Regions from separate parts of the Bradyrhizobium sp. WCU1 genome, predicted to be linked through region 1. Evidence: predicted binding sites of a transcription regulator. Region 1 holds the regulator's gene; each other region holds the start of a gene.
What was found. Region 1 encodes LexA, which represses DNA repair genes until DNA is damaged. Its sites were predicted from a motif close to TGTTCNNNNTGTGTTCNG; they were not measured.
Positions count from the first base shown of each region.

Region 2: a site for LexA is predicted at 2,761-2,778, ahead of ACTUWL_RS04605 (ImuA family protein). Genes of this name have one in related genera too.
Region 3: a site for LexA is predicted at 3,989-4,006, ahead of ACTUWL_RS09730 (ribonuclease T2 family protein). Genes of this name have one in related genera too.

Region 1 covers NZ_CM130280.1:7,020,602-7,026,650, forward strand. The annotation lists gene ACTUWL_RS32940 (ComEC/Rec2 family competence protein) at 1-256, shown strand, start outside; gene ACTUWL_RS32945 (hypothetical protein) at 253-480, opposite strand; gene ACTUWL_RS32950 (hypothetical protein) at 645-1,073, opposite strand; gene lexA (transcriptional repressor LexA) at 1,338-2,042, opposite strand; gene ACTUWL_RS32960 (molybdopterin molybdotransferase MoeA) at 2,287-3,498, opposite strand; gene ACTUWL_RS32965 (HAD family hydrolase) at 3,605-4,231, opposite strand; gene ACTUWL_RS32970 (amino acid ABC transporter substrate-binding protein) at 4,736-5,647, shown strand; gene ACTUWL_RS32975 (ABC transporter substrate-binding protein) at 5,914-6,049, shown strand, end outside.
Region 2 covers NZ_CM130280.1:995,787-1,001,835, reverse strand. The annotation lists gene ACTUWL_RS04615 (UdgX family uracil-DNA binding protein) at 4-1,446, opposite strand; gene ACTUWL_RS04610 (putative DNA modification/repair radical SAM protein) at 1,446-2,681, opposite strand; gene ACTUWL_RS04605 (ImuA family protein) at 2,850-3,644, shown strand; gene ACTUWL_RS04600 (Y-family DNA polymerase) at 3,832-5,325, shown strand; gene ACTUWL_RS04595 (error-prone DNA polymerase) at 5,322-6,049, shown strand, end outside.
Region 3 covers NZ_CM130280.1:2,129,537-2,135,585, reverse strand. The annotation lists gene uvrC (excinuclease ABC subunit UvrC) at 1-535, opposite strand, end outside; gene ACTUWL_RS09745 (outer membrane protein) at 800-1,423, shown strand; gene ACTUWL_RS09740 (cold-shock protein) at 1,698-1,910, opposite strand; gene ACTUWL_RS09735 (23S rRNA (adenine(2030)-N(6))-methyltransferase RlmJ) at 2,173-3,033, opposite strand; gene ACTUWL_RS09730 (ribonuclease T2 family protein) at 3,259-3,945, opposite strand; gene ACTUWL_RS09725 (hypothetical protein) at 4,060-4,539, opposite strand; gene ACTUWL_RS09720 (hypothetical protein) at 4,706-5,005, shown strand; gene ACTUWL_RS09715 (DUF3617 domain-containing protein) at 5,048-5,578, shown strand; gene ACTUWL_RS09710 (hypothetical protein) at 5,998-6,049, opposite strand, start outside.

The DNA of each region.
Region 1 (6,049 bases):
GCGGCCGGCCCCGCGGGACTGCTCCGCTTCCGTGATCGACACCGAGCGGCTGCGGCGTCACGGCGCCCTGATGCTGCGGCGGATCAGGGACGGCTACGCCATCGAGGCGGTCAGGCCGGGCGGGATCGACCGGCCGTGGTCGCCGGCGGTTCCCGGCGACGGTGAAAGCGAGCCCATATTGCGCGTGCCCGCTGCGGCGCCACGGCCGGCCGTCGACGCGACGCCGTCCGAGGTGGACGTGCAGGGCGAGGATTAGCCCGGACCGGGCGACGTGCCGGAGGGCAGCTCGAACAGGCCGAGGTGGTACTCGTCGGAGTCGGGGCCGCCATCGGGCTTCTTGACGAGGGTAAACACCGCCTCGGGAAACTGCTCCCAGACCTTCAGGTCGTCAGCCGTGACCGTCAGCCAACCGAACCGGAACATGTAGCGGCCCGGTTCCGTGACGCGTCCAGCCTTTTGCCAAGTGACCTTATCGACCACCGCGCACGTCCTCCGTGCACGATGATGCGCCAACCCGTCCGCCGACGCAAATGCCGTCCGTCGACACAAATCGCCCTACGCGCCCCGGAACCCGACGTCCGGGGGCGCTCGAAATCGCTTAGGTCATCTGCCGCCGAATGGATCCTTCCGCGGCGACGATGCGTTCAACCCAAAAACAGCGACGCGAATGCGGAGGGCCGCCGCTCCACAACCTTCGGCTTCTGTTCGATCTGCGGATGCAATGCCGGCAATTGTAGCACACTGACGCGCTGTCCCTCGACAAGCTGAGTCACCAGCACGTGGCTGCCGTCGGGGAATTCGACCGCGTCGTGATGGCGATCCGGCACGTCGGGCTCGACTTCGTTGAACACGCCGACGCGGAAGTTCATCGTCTTGGTCCAGATCCAGCGGCTGTCGTAGCGAACGTTCTCGGCGAAAGCGAGCTCGGTGCCCGGCAGCATGCAGACCGCGACAGTGGGATCGTTCTCCGAAGCAAAGCCGCGGGTCGAGGTGCCGCGGAAAGTCGTCGTGATCAGCGTCTCTCCGACAATGGCGGGGCGCGATGCCACGGCGTGCAGACTGTAGTCACACATCGGATGGCTCCTCATTGAGGTAGCGACCCGTGCCTCTCCATGAGGCATAGGGCCTCTACCAGAGTGGACGATAGCGAACGAGTGTCTGCTCGTTTCTGGGCGATTGTACGACTGCTCCGCGAACGCGCCGATCACAAACACGCGACGCTGCGTGAGAGGTATCGGAGCGCATCAGCCAGCCTGCACGAGAAGCCGCGCGTGACGCTATCTTTCAAGGAACGGTCCGATGTGCCGCTCGTTCCTCGCCGCCGCAAGTATTTGCATTCAGTACTTGCGGTAGAGGCCGATCAGCTTGCCCTGGATGCGGACCCGGTTCGGCGGCAGGATGCGCACTTCATAGGCCGTGTTGGCCGGCTCCAGCGCGATCGACGCTCCGCGGCGGCGGAAGCGCTTCAGGGTGGCTTCCTCCTCGTCGATCAGCGCCACCACGATATCGCCGGTGTTGGCGACGTCGTTGCGCTGGATCAGCGCCATGTCGCCGTCGAGGATACCGGCATCGACCATCGAATCGCCGCGCACTTCCAGCGCATAGTGTTCGCCGGCGCCGAGCATGTCGGGCGGCACGCTGATGGTGTGGCTACGGGTCTGCAGCGCCTCGATCGGCGTACCGGCGGCGATCCGGCCCATCACGGGCACGGCGACCGGCCGGTTGCCGTCGTCCTCGGCGATCGGCGGCGTGCTGGTGCGCTTGCCGAGGGTGCCTTCGATCACGCTCGGGGTGAAGCCGCGGCGGCCATTGCCGCCGCCGGCCGACAGCTCGGGCAATTTGATGACTTCGATGGCGCGGGCGCGGTTGGGCAAGCGGCGGATGAAGCCGCGCTCCTCCAGCGCAGTGATCAGGCGGTGGATACCGGACTTCGAGCGCAGGTCGAGCGCATCCTTCATCTCGTCGAAGGAGGGCGGCACGCCGGCCTCTTTCAGACGTTCATTGATGAAACGCAGAAGTTCGTACTGTTTGCGCGTGAGCATCTCGAGTATTCCCCCGGTTGATAGCGTCGTTCGATTCCGAGACTCTTCAGTGGGGCCTGCACGCCGGGCCTGACCTCCGAAGCACGGTGCTCATTGCAAGCACTCCCTCGCGGCCTCCCGATTGTAGACACCAGTACTCGAAACAAATCATGAACGGACACTATATGTTCGATATGTGTTCCGCAACCACTTAATTTCAGGTGAACGTATCGGGCAACGCACAACGAGCGGGCCGCGAAAGCCCTCACTCGGGCAGCGTCAGGATCTCGCATTCACTGCCTTTGATGGCAGCAGGCGCAAACGGCGGACGCACGAGAAGTGCCCGCGCCGCAGCAAGATTCCCGAGCAGCGACGAGTCCTGCTGCATGACAGGCGTTGCGATCAGCGTGCCGTCATCGTTCTCCTCGAGACGTGCGCGCAGATAGTCCTCGCGCTGATCATTGGCGGCGAGGTCGCGGCCGAGCAGGGCGGTGGTGCGGACATGATGAATCGTTTTCCGGCCGCTCAGCGCCCGAATCAACGGCACCAGGAACAGGAAGGCGCAGACATAGGATGACACCGGATTGCCGGGCAGGCCGATCACCCGCATCGCGCCTAACCGGCCATGCATCATCGGCTTGCCGGGCCGCATCGCGATCCGCCAGAACGCCATCCTGACGCCCTCGGCCTCCAGCGACTGCTTGACCAGGTCGTGGTCGCCGACCGAGGCGCCGCCGGTCGTAATCAGGATGTCGGCTTCAGTCTCGCGCGCCCGGCGGATGCCGGCCGTGGTCGCCTCCAACGTGTCGGCGGCAACCCCGAGGTCGACGGTCTCGGCGCCTTCGGCGCGCGCCAGCGCCCGCAGCGCATAGCCGTTGGAGTAGACGATCTGGCCCGGACCGGGCTTCGAGCCCGGCATCACCAGTTCGTCGCCGGTTGCCAGCACCGCGACCTTCGGGCGGCGGTGGACCGCGAGCTCCGGATAGTTCATGGCCGCGGCGAGCGACAGGGCGCGATCCGACAGCCGGCTGCCGGCGGTGAGCAGCACGTCGCCCTCGCGGAAGTCGACGCCCGCGGCACGGATGTGCCGTCCGGTGGCAGCCGCCTCTGTTATCGCGATGTGGTCGCCGTCGACCCTTGTGTCCTCCTGGATGATCACGGCGTCGGCGCCGTCGGGGATGACGCCGCCGGTAAAGATCCGCACCGCTTCGCCGGCTCCGACCGTCCGCTCGAACGGCCGGCCGGCCGCAACTTCGCCGATCACCTTGAGCCGGGCCGAGAGACTGGCCGCATCGGCTGCACGGACGGCGTAGCCGTCCATCGCCGACATCGGCAGCGGCGGCTGGGTGCGCAGCGCGGCGAGGTCGCGCGCCAGGGTGCGGTGATAGGCGGCATCGAGCGCGACCATCTCCTGCGGCAGCGGCTCGGCGCCGGCGAGGACGGCAGATAGGGCATCGGCAACCGGCATCAGGGCCATGCTCGGAACTCCTTCATTCCCAAGGTTCAAATCCCAAGCGCTTCGAATCCCAAGCGCTTCGAATCCCAAGCGCCTCAAATCCCAAGCGCCTCAAATCCCAAGCGCCTCAAATCCCAAGTGCGGTGAGTGCCCCGGCCACGTCATCCGTCGATGTCACGTGGATGGCACGGAGGCCGCGCGCCCGCGCACCCTCGATATTGGCGGCCAGGTCGTCGAAGAACAGGATCCGCGACGCCGGCACCCCGATGGCTTTTACCACATGATCGTAGGCCTCGGCGTCGGGTTTGCGGAAGCCGATGCTCGACGACAGGAAGACCGTTCGGAAATGGCTGAGCAGCTCGGCATGGATGACCGAGAAATGCGCGACATGAGCCGGATTGGTGTTGGAGAAGGCATAGAGCGGCATTCGCTTGGCGGCGGCCGCGAGCAGGGGAGCGATGCCCGGCATCTCGCCGGTGAAGATCGTGTTCCAGCCTTCGAGGAACTGGGCGTCGGTGATGTCGATACCGAGCGTCCGGCGCAGGTTTGCGAAGAATGCGGCGTCGTCGATCCGGCCGATCTCGTGATGCCTGAAGCTGTCGTCGACGACGAAGCGGCTGGCGAGTTCGGCCGGTGCGCAGCCGGCATGCTGCGCCCAGCACGCCATCACCTTGTCAAAGTCGATGTCGAGCACGACGCGGCCGATATCGAACAGCAGCACGTCGATGGAATCGGGAGAGAGTTGCGAGGTCATTGCGTGAAACCGTGTACGAGAATTGCGGGCGGGCGGCAATGTCCCCGATTTGTGCTGCAGGCATGCGACGTTGGACAGCACGGCACTTGGGATGACACCGACTATGTTGCCCGGTCTGTCTCGGCGCCGTCACCTGCTGATCCGGGCCGGCAACGCGCAACGCCGCCCGCATTGAAATATGACGGGCGGCGCTGGTTCTAGCCCCAGGAGGGATGACAAAATCCTGACCGTACGGATACGCATGAGAAAGGAACAGGGTTCACTGCTTTGGCCCCGTACGATTCCGGTCATCCGAAGGTGCAGAGCAAAGCGTTTCTATACGGTCTAGGATGGCGCGACTGAGTTGCTCTGGCCTCGGCGACCCCCCTCGCTGGGGCCCTTTCTTGATGCCCTGGCGTCGCCATGAACCTTCGCAAAGCGCGATAGCTGTTAGAGCGTCGTCGTCTATCGCCGCACCCGTGTGTGGGCTATCACGGCCATCTGATCACCGCACAGGAGCCGCCGATGCGCTTCCCCACCATCCTTTTCGTTCTCACGCTCGCCGCGAACCCCGTGGCGGCCGAGGAGCTGTCGGGCACGCTGCTGAAGATCAAGGAGACCAGGAAGGTCACGCTCGGCTTTCAGGAAGCGTCCGTTCCCTTCAGCTATCTCGACGACAATGCGCGGCCGATCGGCTTTGCGCTCGATATCTGCCTTCGGATCGTCGATGCTGTGAAGAAGGACCTCGGCATGCCGGATATCGCGGTCGACTACCTTCCCGTCACCTCGTCGAACCGCATCCCCCTGATGGTCAACGGCACGATCGATCTGCACTGCTCGGCGACTACCAACAGTGCGGATCGCCAGAAGCAGGTGACCTTCACCAACACGCACTTCCTGAGCGCGACGCGCTTTGCCGCCAAGAAATCCCTCGGCATCAACACGATCGACGACCTCAAGGGGAAGTCGGTCACCGCCGTTGCCGGCTCGGTCAACTTGGCGCAGCTCGTCAAGGTCAATGCTGACCGCAAGCTCGGCATCAACGTCCTGCCGGCCAAGGACCAGGCCGAGGCGTTCCTGATGCTGGAGACCGATCGCGCCCAGGCCTATGCGCTCGACGACGTCCAACTCGCGGTCGCGATCGCGCGATCGAAGGAGCCGGCGCTCTACATGATCAGCGAGGAGGCCTTCTCGAAGGCGGAGCCGTTCGGCGTCATGCTGCGCCGGGAGGACGCGCCGTTCAAAGCGCTCGCCGACCGCGCCACCGCGGAGCTCTACAAGAGCCCGGAGATCGAGGTGATGTACAGGAAGTGGCTGGAAGCGCCGACCCCGCCGAAGGGGATCAACTACAACGTGCCGATGTCGCCTGCGCTGCGCAATGCGTTCAAGAATCCGAGCTCGAGCTACGATCCTGATGTGTACGAGGTTACGAAGTAGCAGGGAGTAGGATGGGTGGAGCGAAGCGATACCCATCATTCTTGCCGCGGATGAGTGATGGGTTTCGTTTCGCTCGATGCGACGCGGTGCAGCCTGGTTCTACGCTTGGCCAGTGACGCGACCGGAATACGGATCGTCGCGCCAAGCCACCGATCTGTGGAACGGCTTTTCGCGTCCGGTGCCAAAAATGAAATAGCGTCTCATATACATCGGCGGTTTTTCTCCTAAGGTTGCGGGCTTGTAACTGCTGATCAGGAGCAAAGCCGGTGACCAGGCCGTTTTCTCTCTCGCGACGTTCTGCGCTCGGCGCGCTCGCCGGAAGTCTGCTCGCGGGTGGTGTTCGCGCGGAAACCGGGGCGGGTGCGGGCGCCGATCTCGGCGGCGTCACGCTCCGCGTCGCCT
Region 2 (6,049 bases), 1.5 Mb from region 1:
ACTTCAGGCCGAATTGCGCAACCGATCTGCGGCGATTTTCAGGTCGTCGATAAAGCGCTGATATTCCAGCGCCTTAGCCTTTTCGTCGGGTAGCCGCAACAGGTAGGACGGGTGCACGGTGACGAGCACCTTGGTTCCGTCTTGGTCCATCAGGCGGCCGCGGTTCTTGTTGACGGGTGTGATCTTGCCCAGCACGCATTGCGCTGCGGTGGCGCCGAGCGCCACCACGAGTTCCGGCTTGATGGCGGCGAGCTCGCGCTCGTACCACTGCCGGCAGGCGCGGATCTCCGGTGTGGCCGGCTTCTGGTGCAGCCGGATCTTGCCGCGCGGCACGAATTTGAAGTGCTTCACCGCGTTGGTGATGTAGACCCCGGCGCGATCGATGCCGGCTTCCCGCAGCGCGCGATCGAGCATCTGCCCGGCCGGCCCGACGAAGGGATGGCCTGCGAGATCTTCCTTGTCGCCGGGCTGCTCGCCGACCAGCATCAGCGTGGCGCTTTGCGGTCCCTCGCCGAACACGGTCTGGGTTGCGTCCTTCCACAGCGGGCAGGCGCGGCAACCGACGGCCTCGTCGCGCAGCGCAGCGATCGTGTCGTGGACTGGCGCATCCTGGACTTGCTTGCGGGCCATCGGCTCATCCGGCCGCTTCTGCGGCTTATGCGGTTCGGTCGGCTGGTTCGCGATCATCGCGCCGGTGGTGCGTTCCGCGCTCGCGATCAATGGCTTAATCAGCGAGGCCTCCGGCAGGTTCCTCCAGTATTTCTGCGGCATCTCGGTTTGCATCGCTTTCACCTTCAGCCGCGCCGGATTGAAGATCGCCGCGTAATAGCTTCGCCAGGTTTCCTCCAGCCGGTCCTGGCTGGGCGCCTCGGATTTGGCGACGCCCGGCGTGATCGAGATCGCGTGACCGTCCCAATGCGCGCAGACATCGGGCGTCAGGATTGACCAAGGCATGTCGGCAAAGCGTTTGGCGAAGAATGGCGCAGCAAGCTCGACGATATGATGCTCCGGTTCGAACCAGGCGACGAAATGCGTATTCACGCGCCCGACCTCGCGGAAGCGGACGAAGGCATGCATCTTATGTTCATCGCGATGCACCGCGCGTGCCATCGCGCTGATCTCCGAGACATCGCGATCGGTGGCGACGTCGAGCAGGTCGTGATCGCCGCGAATCCGCCAGAGCAGGCGATAGAGCAGGGCGAAGCGTTCGGAGTTGCGATGCAGGATCGCAGCCTTCGCCAGCTCGACGAATTTGACCGGCACGTTGAAGGTGCCTTCGGTCGTATCGGGCAAGTGGTCAGCTTCCGTCGCCGCAAACAATTCCGGCTCGGCATTGCGCGCGATCCACGTCACGTCCTGCGGCTTCACCCCGTTCAATGCCAGCTGCCGTGCGGCTTGCCGCCAGCCGTCGAAGTTGGTTTCGCTGTCGAGGGTGACGGTGTGCATCAAAACCCAAACCCGAGTTGCGTCGCCTTCGGCTTGAATCGCTCGACCAGTCCGGCCGTATCCAGCAAGCGTGCCGACGGGCGATGGTCACTGAGAACGATGAACGGCAGTGCCTTGTTCCTGGGGATGTGCAGCCGTGCCAGATCGGCCACGCGGATCGAGGTGATGCGCCGCGTCGCGATGATGCGGTCGACTGCCTTGCGGCCGAAGCCGGGCACGCGCAGCAATTCCTCGCGGCTGGCGCTGGCGACGTCGAGTGGAAAGCGCTGGCGGTTGCGCAGCGCCCAGGCGAGCTTCGGATCGATGTCGAGCGGCAGCATGCCGTTTTCGTGTCCATCGGCGATCTCGCCGACATCGAACCCGTAGAACCGCATCAGCCAGTCGGCCTGGTAGAGCCTGTGCTCGCGCACCAGCGGCGGCGCGATCAGCGGCAGGGCGCGGCTGGCATCGGGAATCGGGCTGAACGCCGAGTAGTAGACGCGCTTGAGCCTGTAGGCACCATAGAGATTAGCGCTTGTTGTGAGGATGGTCTGGTCGCTTGCGCCATCCGCACCGACGATCATCTGCGTGCTCTGGCCGGCCGGCGCGAAGCGCGGCGGCCTTGTTTTCGTCGCGGGCTTTTCCGCGGCTTCGTCGAGCTTCAGCCGTAGTCGTCCCATGGTGCGGCGGATCGCGCGGACGTTCTTCTCCGGCGCAAGCTTGGCGAGGCTGGTCTCCTCCGGCACCTCGATGTTGATGGAGAGGCGATCGGCATATTTGCCGGCCTCAGCGATCAGCGTGTCGTCGGCTTCGGGAATGGTCTTCAGATGAATGTAGCCGCGGAAGTGGTGCTCCTCGCGCAGTTTTCGCGCGACGCTCACCACCTGTTCCATCGTGTAGTCGGCGCTGCGGATGATGCCGGACGAGAGGAAGAGTCCCTCGATATAGTTGCGCCGGTAGAAGTCGAGCGTCAGCTTCACCACCTCGTCGATGGTGAAGCGGGCGCGCGGCACGTTGGAGGAGGCGCGGTTGACGCAATACAGGCAGTCGTAGTTGCAGGCGTTGGTGAGCAGCACCTTCAATAGCGAAATGCAGCGTCCGTCCGGAGCGTAGGAATGGCAGATGCCCATGCCGGGCGCGGTCGAGCCGAGGCCCCTGCCGTCGCTGGAATCCCGCTGCTCGGTGCCCGAGGAGGCGCAGGAGGCGTCGTATTTCGCGGCATCCGCCAGGATCTCCAGCTTGCGTTGCACGTCCATCATGAATCCCTTTGATTCCACTGATGAATCAGAAAAATCCGTAATCCGATTGACTCATCAGGCCCTGTTAGCTTTATATTAGAACATATCATGAACAAATGAGCCAGTCCCTGGTTCTCTGTTCAGACCAGTGACGGCCTCAAATTTTGGTTGAGAAGGAGCGGCGCAATGAACAGCGCACGCACGGGTACGCTTGCGTCTCTGCGCGGCAGCATCGCGCGCATCGAGGCGCCATCGGATGCGGCGATGCCGAACCGCATCGCGCTCGGCCACGCCGGCGCGGACGCGATGCTGCGCGGCGGGCTCGCGCCGGCCGCATTGCACGAGGTGTTCGCGGCCGGCCATCAAGCGGGCGCTGCGACCGGCTTCATCGCGGGGCTCGCCGGACGCGTGTCGACGCGCAAGCCGCTGGTCTGGGTGCGGCAGGATTTTTCCGATCGCGAAAACGGCGCGCTGTCGGTGCGCGGGCTCGCCGAGCTCGGCCTCGATCCGCGTCTCCTGGTCACGGTGCGCGCCGCCGATGTCGACGGTGCTCTGCGCACCGCGGCCGACGCGCTGGCCTGCGACGCGCTCGGCGCTGTTGTGCTCGAGGTCTGGGGCGAAGCGCGCCAGCTCGACCTCGTCGCCAGCCGCAAATTGACCCTCGCCGCGCAAGCCTCCGGCGTTACCGCGCTGATGCTGCGGATCGCGGCAACTCCGATTCCCTCGACCGCAGAGACGCGCTGGATCGTGCGTGCGGCGCATTCGCCGCCCGGCAATGCCTCAAGCGCCTGGGGCGCGCCGCGCTTCGACGCCGAGCTCGTGCGCAACCGTCATGGCCCGGTCGGGCGATGGATCATGGAATGGAAATGTGATGAGTGCCAATTCAGTGAACCGTCGGCGTATCCTCAGCCTGTGGCTGCCACGCCTGCCCATCGACCGCATCAAGCGCAAGCTCGCGCAGGACATCGCCTCGCAAGCTGAGACGCGAGAGGTGGATGAACCACCTGCCAGTGAGGTAAGCACATCGGCTGGGCTCTCTCCCCCCTTGCGGGGGAGAGTTGGAGAGAGGGGTAGCCACGAGCACCGCCCGAGCGGCTCACCCCTCTCCCTAGCCCTCCCCCGCAAGGGGGGAGGGAACCCGTCCGCTGATGCGTCCCTTACGAATGCCATGAGCAACGATCTCCCCAGCGTTGTGGTCGCAAAAGATCACAACGCGATCCTGCTGCATGCCGTCGACGAGGCCGCAATGCGGGCCGGGCTGTCGATCGGACTGCCGCTGGCCAATGCGCGCGCGATCTGCCCGGAGCTCACGGTCTACGACGCCGATCCCGCAGCCGATCTGAAGATGCTGAACGACATCGCCGACTGGTGCGACCGCTTCACGCCGTTGGTCGCGCTCGATCCGCCCTATGGCCTGTTCCTCGACATCACCGGCTGCGCGCACTTGTTCGGCGGCGAGCGCGCGCTGCTGCAGATCGTGACCCATGCGCTGAGCCGGCGCGGCTTTGCCGTCAGCGCAGCGATTGCCGGCACCTCGATCGCGGCGCGCACGTTGACGCGCCACATCTCGGGCAAGATCGTCGCCAGCGGCGAGGAAGCGCAAGCGGTCGGCCCGCTGCCGGTGTCGGCGCTCGGCGCCGATCCCGCTGTCACCACCGGCCTGCGCCGCGCCGGGTTGAAGACCATCGGCGATGTCGCCGCGCGTGCGCCGCACGAGATTTCGGCGCGGTTCGGTTCGGCCTTCACCACCTTGCTCGGCCACGCGCTCGGGCAGGGCGATGCCCCGATCAGCCCGCGCAAGCCGCTGCCGGATTACATCGTCGAGAAGCGTTTCCCCGAGCCCGTCGCCACCGACACCGTGATCGCGCTGACGCTCTCAAGCCTTGCCGATATGCTGGTTGCGGCGATGGACAAACAGGGCAAGGGCGCGCGGCAACTGGAGGCGAGCTTCTTCCGCACCGACGGCAAGGTCGCGGCGATCATGGTCGAGACCGGGCGTCCGGTGACGCGGCCCGAGATGATCGATCGCCTGTTCCGCGAACGGCTCGATGCGCTGAGCGATCCGCTCGATCCCGGCTTCGGCTTCGATCTCATTCGCCTCGCCGCAGGGCGTACCGAAATCGTGGTGCAGCAGCAGCGCGACCTCGACGCCACCGTGCATGACAATGACGAGATCTCGGCGCTGATCGACCGCATCGCCGCCCGCATCGGCGGCAAGCGCGTCGTCGTGCATCTGCCGCTCGAAAGCCATATCCCCGAGCGCGCGGCGCTCGCGCTGCCTGCGCAGCATCATCTGGCGGCCGCCAGCGCCGCCGCCTGGCCGGAGCGCGTCGCGGGCGAGCCGCCGCTGCGGCCCTTGCGGCTGTTCGAGCGACCCGAGCCGATCAAGGTCCCGTTCGCGAGCGTGCCTGACGGTCCGCCGCATCAATTCACCTGGCGGCGCGCCTTGCACGCGGTGGTGCGGGTCGAGGGCCCCGAGCGCATCGCGATGGAATGGTGGAAGCAGGACGGTGCGGCGCTTACCCGCGACTATTTCCGCGTCGAGGACGCCGAGGGCCAGCGCTTCTGGATCTTTCGTGACGGTCTCTATGAGAGTGAGCTGCGCGACGAGGAGGGCAGGCCCGTTCCGGCCAACTGGTATGTGCACGGGCTTTTCGCATGACAACACCTGTATCCGCCTATGCCGAGATCGGCATCACCAGCAATTTCTCCTTCCTGCGCGGCGGTTCCGATCCGCGCGCCTATGTGCATCAGGCGAGCGAACTCGGAATCCCCGTGATCGGGATCGCCGATCACAACACGCTGGCCGGCGTGGTGCGCGCCTGGAAGGAACTCGACAGCGAGAAGGTCGCCCATCCGCCAAAATTTCTGGTCGGTGCCCGCATCATCTTCATCGACGGCACGCCCGACATCCTGGTCTATCCGCGCGACCGCGCCGCCTATGGCCGGCTGTGCCAGCTCTTGACCCGCGGCAAGCGCGGCGGCGGCATCGAGCGGATCGAGAAAGGGGACTGCCGGCTCACGTTGCCCGATCTCATCGATTTCGCCGAGGGCCAACTCTTGGTGCTGGCGCTGCCGCATCGTTTCGAGGCGGATGACGCGCTCGACGTGCTCCGGCAATTGAAAGCGAGCGCGGCCGATGGCGTCTGGCTCGCCGCAAGCCTGCTCTATCGCGGTGACGACAGGCGCCGCCTCGCGCGGCTGCATGCTCTCGCCACCGATGCCGGCGTGCCGCTGCTCGCCACCAACGAAGTGCTCTATCACCATCCCGCACGCCGCCCGTTGCAGGACGTGCTGACCTGCATCCGCGAGAAGACCACGATCGAGGCCATCGGCCGCCGGCTCGAGGCCAATGCCGAGCGGCATCTCAAGCCGGCGCATGAAAT
Region 3 (6,049 bases), 2.6 Mb from region 1:
TCAGAATATATGGAAACGATTTGTCATCGCGCAGCTGCACATTGAAACGCGGCCGCAGCTGCTTGATCAGATTGGCTTCGAGCAGCAGCGCCTCGGTCTCGGTCATGGTCGAGACGATCTCGACATGGGTGGTCGCCGCGATCATGCGCAGGATGCGCGCCGCCAATGGCGCGTTGGCCCGCGCATAGGACGACAGCCGCTTTTTGACGTTCTTCGCCTTGCCGACATAGAGCACGTCGTTGGCGGCGTTGAGCATGCGGTAGACGCCGGGCGAGGTCGGGGCGAGCCGCACCGCGTTCTCGATCGCGGCATGCCCGACCGAGAGCGTCCCCTCGGCGACCGGCTCGGCGCCGTCCTCCGAAGCCTCGGGCAGACGTGCCTCGTCGTCCTCCTCGGCGGCGGAGCTTTCGGGATCGACGTCGCTCGTGTCGAGCGTCAGGTCGGCCTTTGTCAGGTCGTCCTGCGGCAGATCGGACTTTGCGCCGCGCCCTGTCTTCTGAGGCGGCATCGGACGTTCGGGAGAATCGTGCACCATGGGCCGTAAATTAATCGCTTGGGCGACCGCTCGCCAGCGTCGGCGGCTCAGGAAAAAGAACCCGATTGCAGCAGGTTACAGGTTGCGCGCCACCGCCGCCGCGGGGCGGTAACACATTGTTAAGACTGATGAGCGGGCCGGTAACCGGGCTTAACAGCCCTTTAACTTAAAACTCTCGATAAACCTTAGCGAAAAAAGTGGAATTCCGTAACCACGCAGGCTTGGGGCCTGCGGGCTGCGGCAGTTGCGTGGTGGAGAGTAGCTATGACCCGGTTTGTTGCGCGTGCGCTGGCATTGATCGTCGCAGGCTGGACGACCTCGGCGGCGGCGGCCGACCTCAACTACGGCTCGCCCTATACGGTCTATCAGCCGCTCAATGCCTATAGCTGGGCCGGCCCCTATCTCGGCGGCAACGTCGGCTACGGCTGGGGTTCGGTCGAGAACAACCCGACCCAGCCGTCCGGCTTCGTCGGCGGCGTGCAGGCCGGCTACAACTTCCAGAACGGCTCACCCTGGGTGTTTGGTATCGAAGCCGATATCCAGGGCACGACGGCCGATGATCGGTTCGCGCCCTGGAAATTCTCCAATCCGTGGTTCGGCACGGTGCGCGGCCGCGCCGGCTACGCCGTCAACAACGTGCTGTTCTACGCGACCGGCGGTCTCGCCTTTGGCGAACTTCGCGGCGAGACCTTCGGCGTGTCGGAGACGCACACCAATGCGGGCTTCACCGTCGGCGCCGGCGCCGAAATGGGCTTTGCTCCGAACTGGAGCGCCAAGATCGAGTATCTCTACGTCGATCTCGCCAACAGCAACTTCACGATCACCGGCGGTGCGTCGAACGGCTACAGTTTCAGCCTGGTTCGCGCCGGCATCAACTATCACTTCTGAGAACAAGAAAACGTCTGACATCAACTCCCGGCCGCGCCTCGCGCGGCCGGGTTTTTCTTTGTGCTGACGGTCTGCACATCGCGCGCAGCAGCATGCACGCCGCCCCATTCGCGAAGCCGATCGTCGGCCGCACGCTTCGAGCGTGCGGCACGGCCAGTCGCGTCCGCATCATGCAGGGTGGTCATGAAGCGAGCGCGCGCCGCGCGCTCGGCAGTCAACTCACATGCAACGCTTCAGTCGGTGTTCATCACGAGCCGCGCACTGCAAGCACTCATCATGAAACCACCAGGTTGACCGCCTTCGGGCCCTTGCCCTTCTTGTCCGGCTCAACCTCGAACGTAATGCGTTGTCCTTCAGTCAGGTCCTTCAATCCTGCACGTTCGACAGCTGTGATGTGAACGAACACATCGCGGCCGCCATCATCAGGCTTGATGAAGCCGTAGCCACGCTCTCCGTTGAAGAACTTGACTGTCCCAGTCATGGCCATCGGGAAACTCCTCCCCCGTATTGCTCCACCGCTACGCGCACGTCGCGTAGCGGTTGACCGACATTCGCTTGTCGGAAGCTTGGCCACCTGAACAGGCCGGCGTCACGCCGCTGGTCTGCCTGGATTTTATTTCGGCCTTGTCACTCCGCCGCAACCATTCGCGGAAGCGGAACGTAAAGCCAGTCGTAACAGGATGAGCATAATACGGTTCCGCGCAAATTGCCTATGCTCAAATTTGAACTTTTCAGTGGGTGCTTTTCGATCAAGCTTTAGGCGTCTCTAATCTGAAGCGCGCGGCGCCGCCCTGACCGAGTGGCTTCTCGAGTTCGGGCAGGATGATCTTCAGCTCGTTGGCGAGTGTCCACGGCGGATTCACTATCAAAAGTCCGGTAGAAACGAGCCCTGCGTCCGCTTCTTGCGGCGCCACACTGAATTCCAGACGCAAGCATTTGCCTGCGGGCCGGCTGCTCATTGCTGCAGCAGCCACGCTGCGTGCGAGCTCGTCGGTGGCTCTCCGGGTTTTTACGGGGTACCACAAAAGATATGCGCCGGTCGGCCATTTCGCGAACGCCTCCGTGAAGGCACGGGCCAGTCGCTCGAACTCGTCCTTTGCTTCGAACGGCGGATCGATCAGCACGAGGCCTCGCCGCTCGTTCGGCGGCACGAATGCGGGCAGCGCCATCCAGCCGTCGAGATCGACGACACGTGCCTGTGCGTCGCGTCGCAATGCATCGATCAATTGCTTGCGCGCGCCGAGCTCGAGCTCGCAGGCCGTCAGACGATCTTGCGGACGCAGCAGCGCTCGCGCGATCAGCGGCGATCCCGGATAGGCTTTCAATTCGCCGCGCGGATTGAACGCCCTGACGATGTCGAGATAGGGCCCGATCAAGGGCTGTGCCTTGTCGGAAAGCCGCGCCTGCATCAGTCGCGCGATCCCGGTGAGCCATTCGCCGCCGCGCTGCGCTTCGCTCGACGTCAAATCATAGAGGCCGGCGCCGGCGTGGGTGTCGATGACGCGGAACGGCGCCTGCTTCTCCTGCAGATAGGTGAGCATGCGCACCAGCACGATGTGCTTGATGACGTCGGCAAAGCTGCCGGCATGAAAGGCGTGACGGTAGTTCATGCTGTTATCGCTGCGCTCCGGAAGGGAGCGCATGTTGTACTTCGTCATGCCCGGCCTGTCCCGGCCTTCGCTGAAGCTTTGGCGGGATTAACATCCGAGCCCGGCGCAGCCTTGGCGTAGCTGGCTCCCGCGCATCGACGCCTGATCTTGCTGGTTTCGCGATGGCGCGGATCGCCGGGTCAGTCCGGCGCGACGCATGTCTACCCGGCCATGACCGGGAAGGGGTCAGCCGCCGCGAACCGGCGGCATCAGCACCTGATCGCGACGGCAGGCGCGGCGATCGATTTCCTCGCAGGCGCGGAATTGCAAGTCCTTGCTGAGGCAAATCCGCACCTCGCTGAGCCGGTTACTGGCGCAGGTGACCGAGATCGCGGAGTTGCTGAGCCCCGGATTGGCCTTGATGAAGGCGGTCTCCAACTCGTCGGGCGCGATCGTCTTCGGCTCCGACAATTGCAGGAATTCCTCGGGGATCTTCACCGTAGCGCGGGCCTTGCGGATGGCTTCGAAATAGCCGCGCTCGCCGAGGCCCGAGCAGGTGCCGTGCTTGTCCCACTCGTTGTAGATCAGCCCGGGTGCCGGCATCAGGTCGAGCATCGAGGTCATGATGTTGCGGGCGAGCCGCGGCGAGGGGCGTTGGCAGTATTCCGGGAAGCCGCGCTCATATTGTGGCCACAGCCCGTGCACCACGAAGGAGTACGGCCGGCCGCCGCACTGCGCCTGCGTCCCGCGGCTGTTGTTGCCGCGCTCGCTCGCCGCCTCGCAGAACGACGGCGACCACGACAGCGACAGCACGTAGAAATCGAATTCGCCGGGCGCATTCTGGCGACGATCCTGGGCCGAGGCCCCAACCGCGCCACAGAGAACCAAGACAGCGGAAATCAGAAATCGGGAAATTGTGTCCAGCCGAGGCATCAAACGCTCCCCTCACGCGACCGTTCGGAGCCTAGCAGGCTCGCGGAACATTTCAAGAACAAAAGCCGCCGGCTATGTCGGCGGCGGCTTCTGCTTCAGCAATCCGTGGGAAAATCAGGGCCGGGCGGCCTTGCAGGACGGGTTGTACGCCCAGTTGCGGTCGAGCCCGGCGACGCACCATTCGACGCCCTGGTCGATGCCGGCAAAGCCGCCGTCCTCGATGATCGAATAGTGTACCTTGCGCACCTTGCCGTCGCTCAACAGCGCATCACCCGAGCAGTAGCGGCGCGGGATGTTGTCGGACTGCCAGGGGCGGAACGCGGTTTCGTGGATCCGGCTGAAGCCGGTGATGACGAGCGGCGAATTCCAGAAGGTGGCCTCCTTCTCATGGAATTGATCGCTGATGGCCCCCAGGGCCTTCTCGCATGGCGCCACGTTGCCGTCATAGCGCGGGCCCGACAGCCAGAAATTCAACTCGAACGGATTGGCCGCCTGGGCCGTAGTACCCCCGAAAGCCAGCATGCCGACCAGGATTGCGGCACCGAGACCAAGCCTAGGTCCGAGTTTGTTGCGGGAGTTGAACAGGTTGCGCATGGGAATCCACCCGATTGTCCGATGCGGCGGACGGTGCCGCGAAGCCCCGGCAAGGTCAAGTGCAGCGCGGCAACACCTGCGGAGAAGTCCACCTTTAGCCGCCGGCGTGTTCTTTTCACCGTCGCCGTCGCACTCTATGTTGGCGTCAAGCGAAATGGAGTCTGCGATGCGAAGGAAATTGGCCGCGTGCCTGGTTGCCGTTAGCGGGATGCTGGCCGTTGGTCCGGCGCAAGCCGACTGGTTGCAGCCGGTGCCGCCGTTCAAGGGCAATGATACCGGCGGGATCATCGCCTATTCACTGGCAACCCAGACCGACGCCCGGCAGCTCGCCGTCGATCACTGCGCCTCCTACGGCAAGGTCGTCAAATTCCTCGCGCTGCAGCGCTATCCGGGCGGCTACATCTCGTTCGCCTGCCGCTGGGTGCCCTATGGCTCGGCGCAGCGGCCGGTGCGCACACTCTACTGAGCGCCTCAAAATCCCTCGATCGTTCAGCCGGGAGCTCGCCGCATGACCCGACAGCTTGCCTTGCTTGGCTCTGCCGTTTGCCTCGTCCTGTCCACCGGCGCCGCAAGCGCCGTTGACCTGCCGATCCGCAAGGCCGGTCTGTGGGAAATGAAGATGGTCCGCACCGGTGGGCAAATCCCGGAGGTGACCATGCAGCATTGCACCGACGAGACCACCGACAAGGACATGAGCACCGCGGCCTCTCCGTTGGCAAAGCAGGTCTGCTCCAAGCAGGACGTCCAGAAGACGGCGACCGGTTATGTCAGCGACAGCGTTTGCGGCGTCGCCGGCGTCAACGTGACCTCGCATTCCGAGATCACCGGCGACTTCAATTCGGCCTATACGGTCAAGAGCACCTCGCATTCCGAAGGCGGCACCTCCGGCGCCCACGACGCCACCATGATCATCGAGGCGAAATGGCTCGGCGCCTGCAAGAGCGACCAGAAGCCCGGTGACATCATCATGCCCGGTGGCATGAAGATGAACATCAAGGACATGGAAAAGCTGAAGGGCCTGCTGCCCAAGCAGAAGTAGGACTGCGCCTTCGATCGCTGCCCGCGCGTTCGAGCACGGCCTCTCACATGCGGAGAGGCCGTATTGCTTTGCGCCACCATCATTGCCGAGGGCTCGCCACAAGACTGCAAAGCAATTCTGCGCTGAAACGGCGCGCAGTCCATCTGATCCTTCCCCATCACCCTGAGGAGCGCCACCGGGTCCGCGCGAAGCGCGGCCCGATGACAGGCTCCGCGCGTCGCGAAAGGTCGACGGCCCGACTGGTGGCCGCGCATCCTTCGAGGCTCGCCCAGCGGCGCAATTGCGCCGCAAGGCTCGCACCTCCAGCGACAAAGGCGAAGCCTTTGCGCGGGGATGACGGATCCCACCGCTCGTTCGCATCATCCATTGGTGCGATGACGTCGACGGAGCGCGACATCGTCGAACGATCGTTGCGTACCTCACACTCGGGATGATCTGAGAGAATGTGGACGCGTATCGAATGCGTCGCGA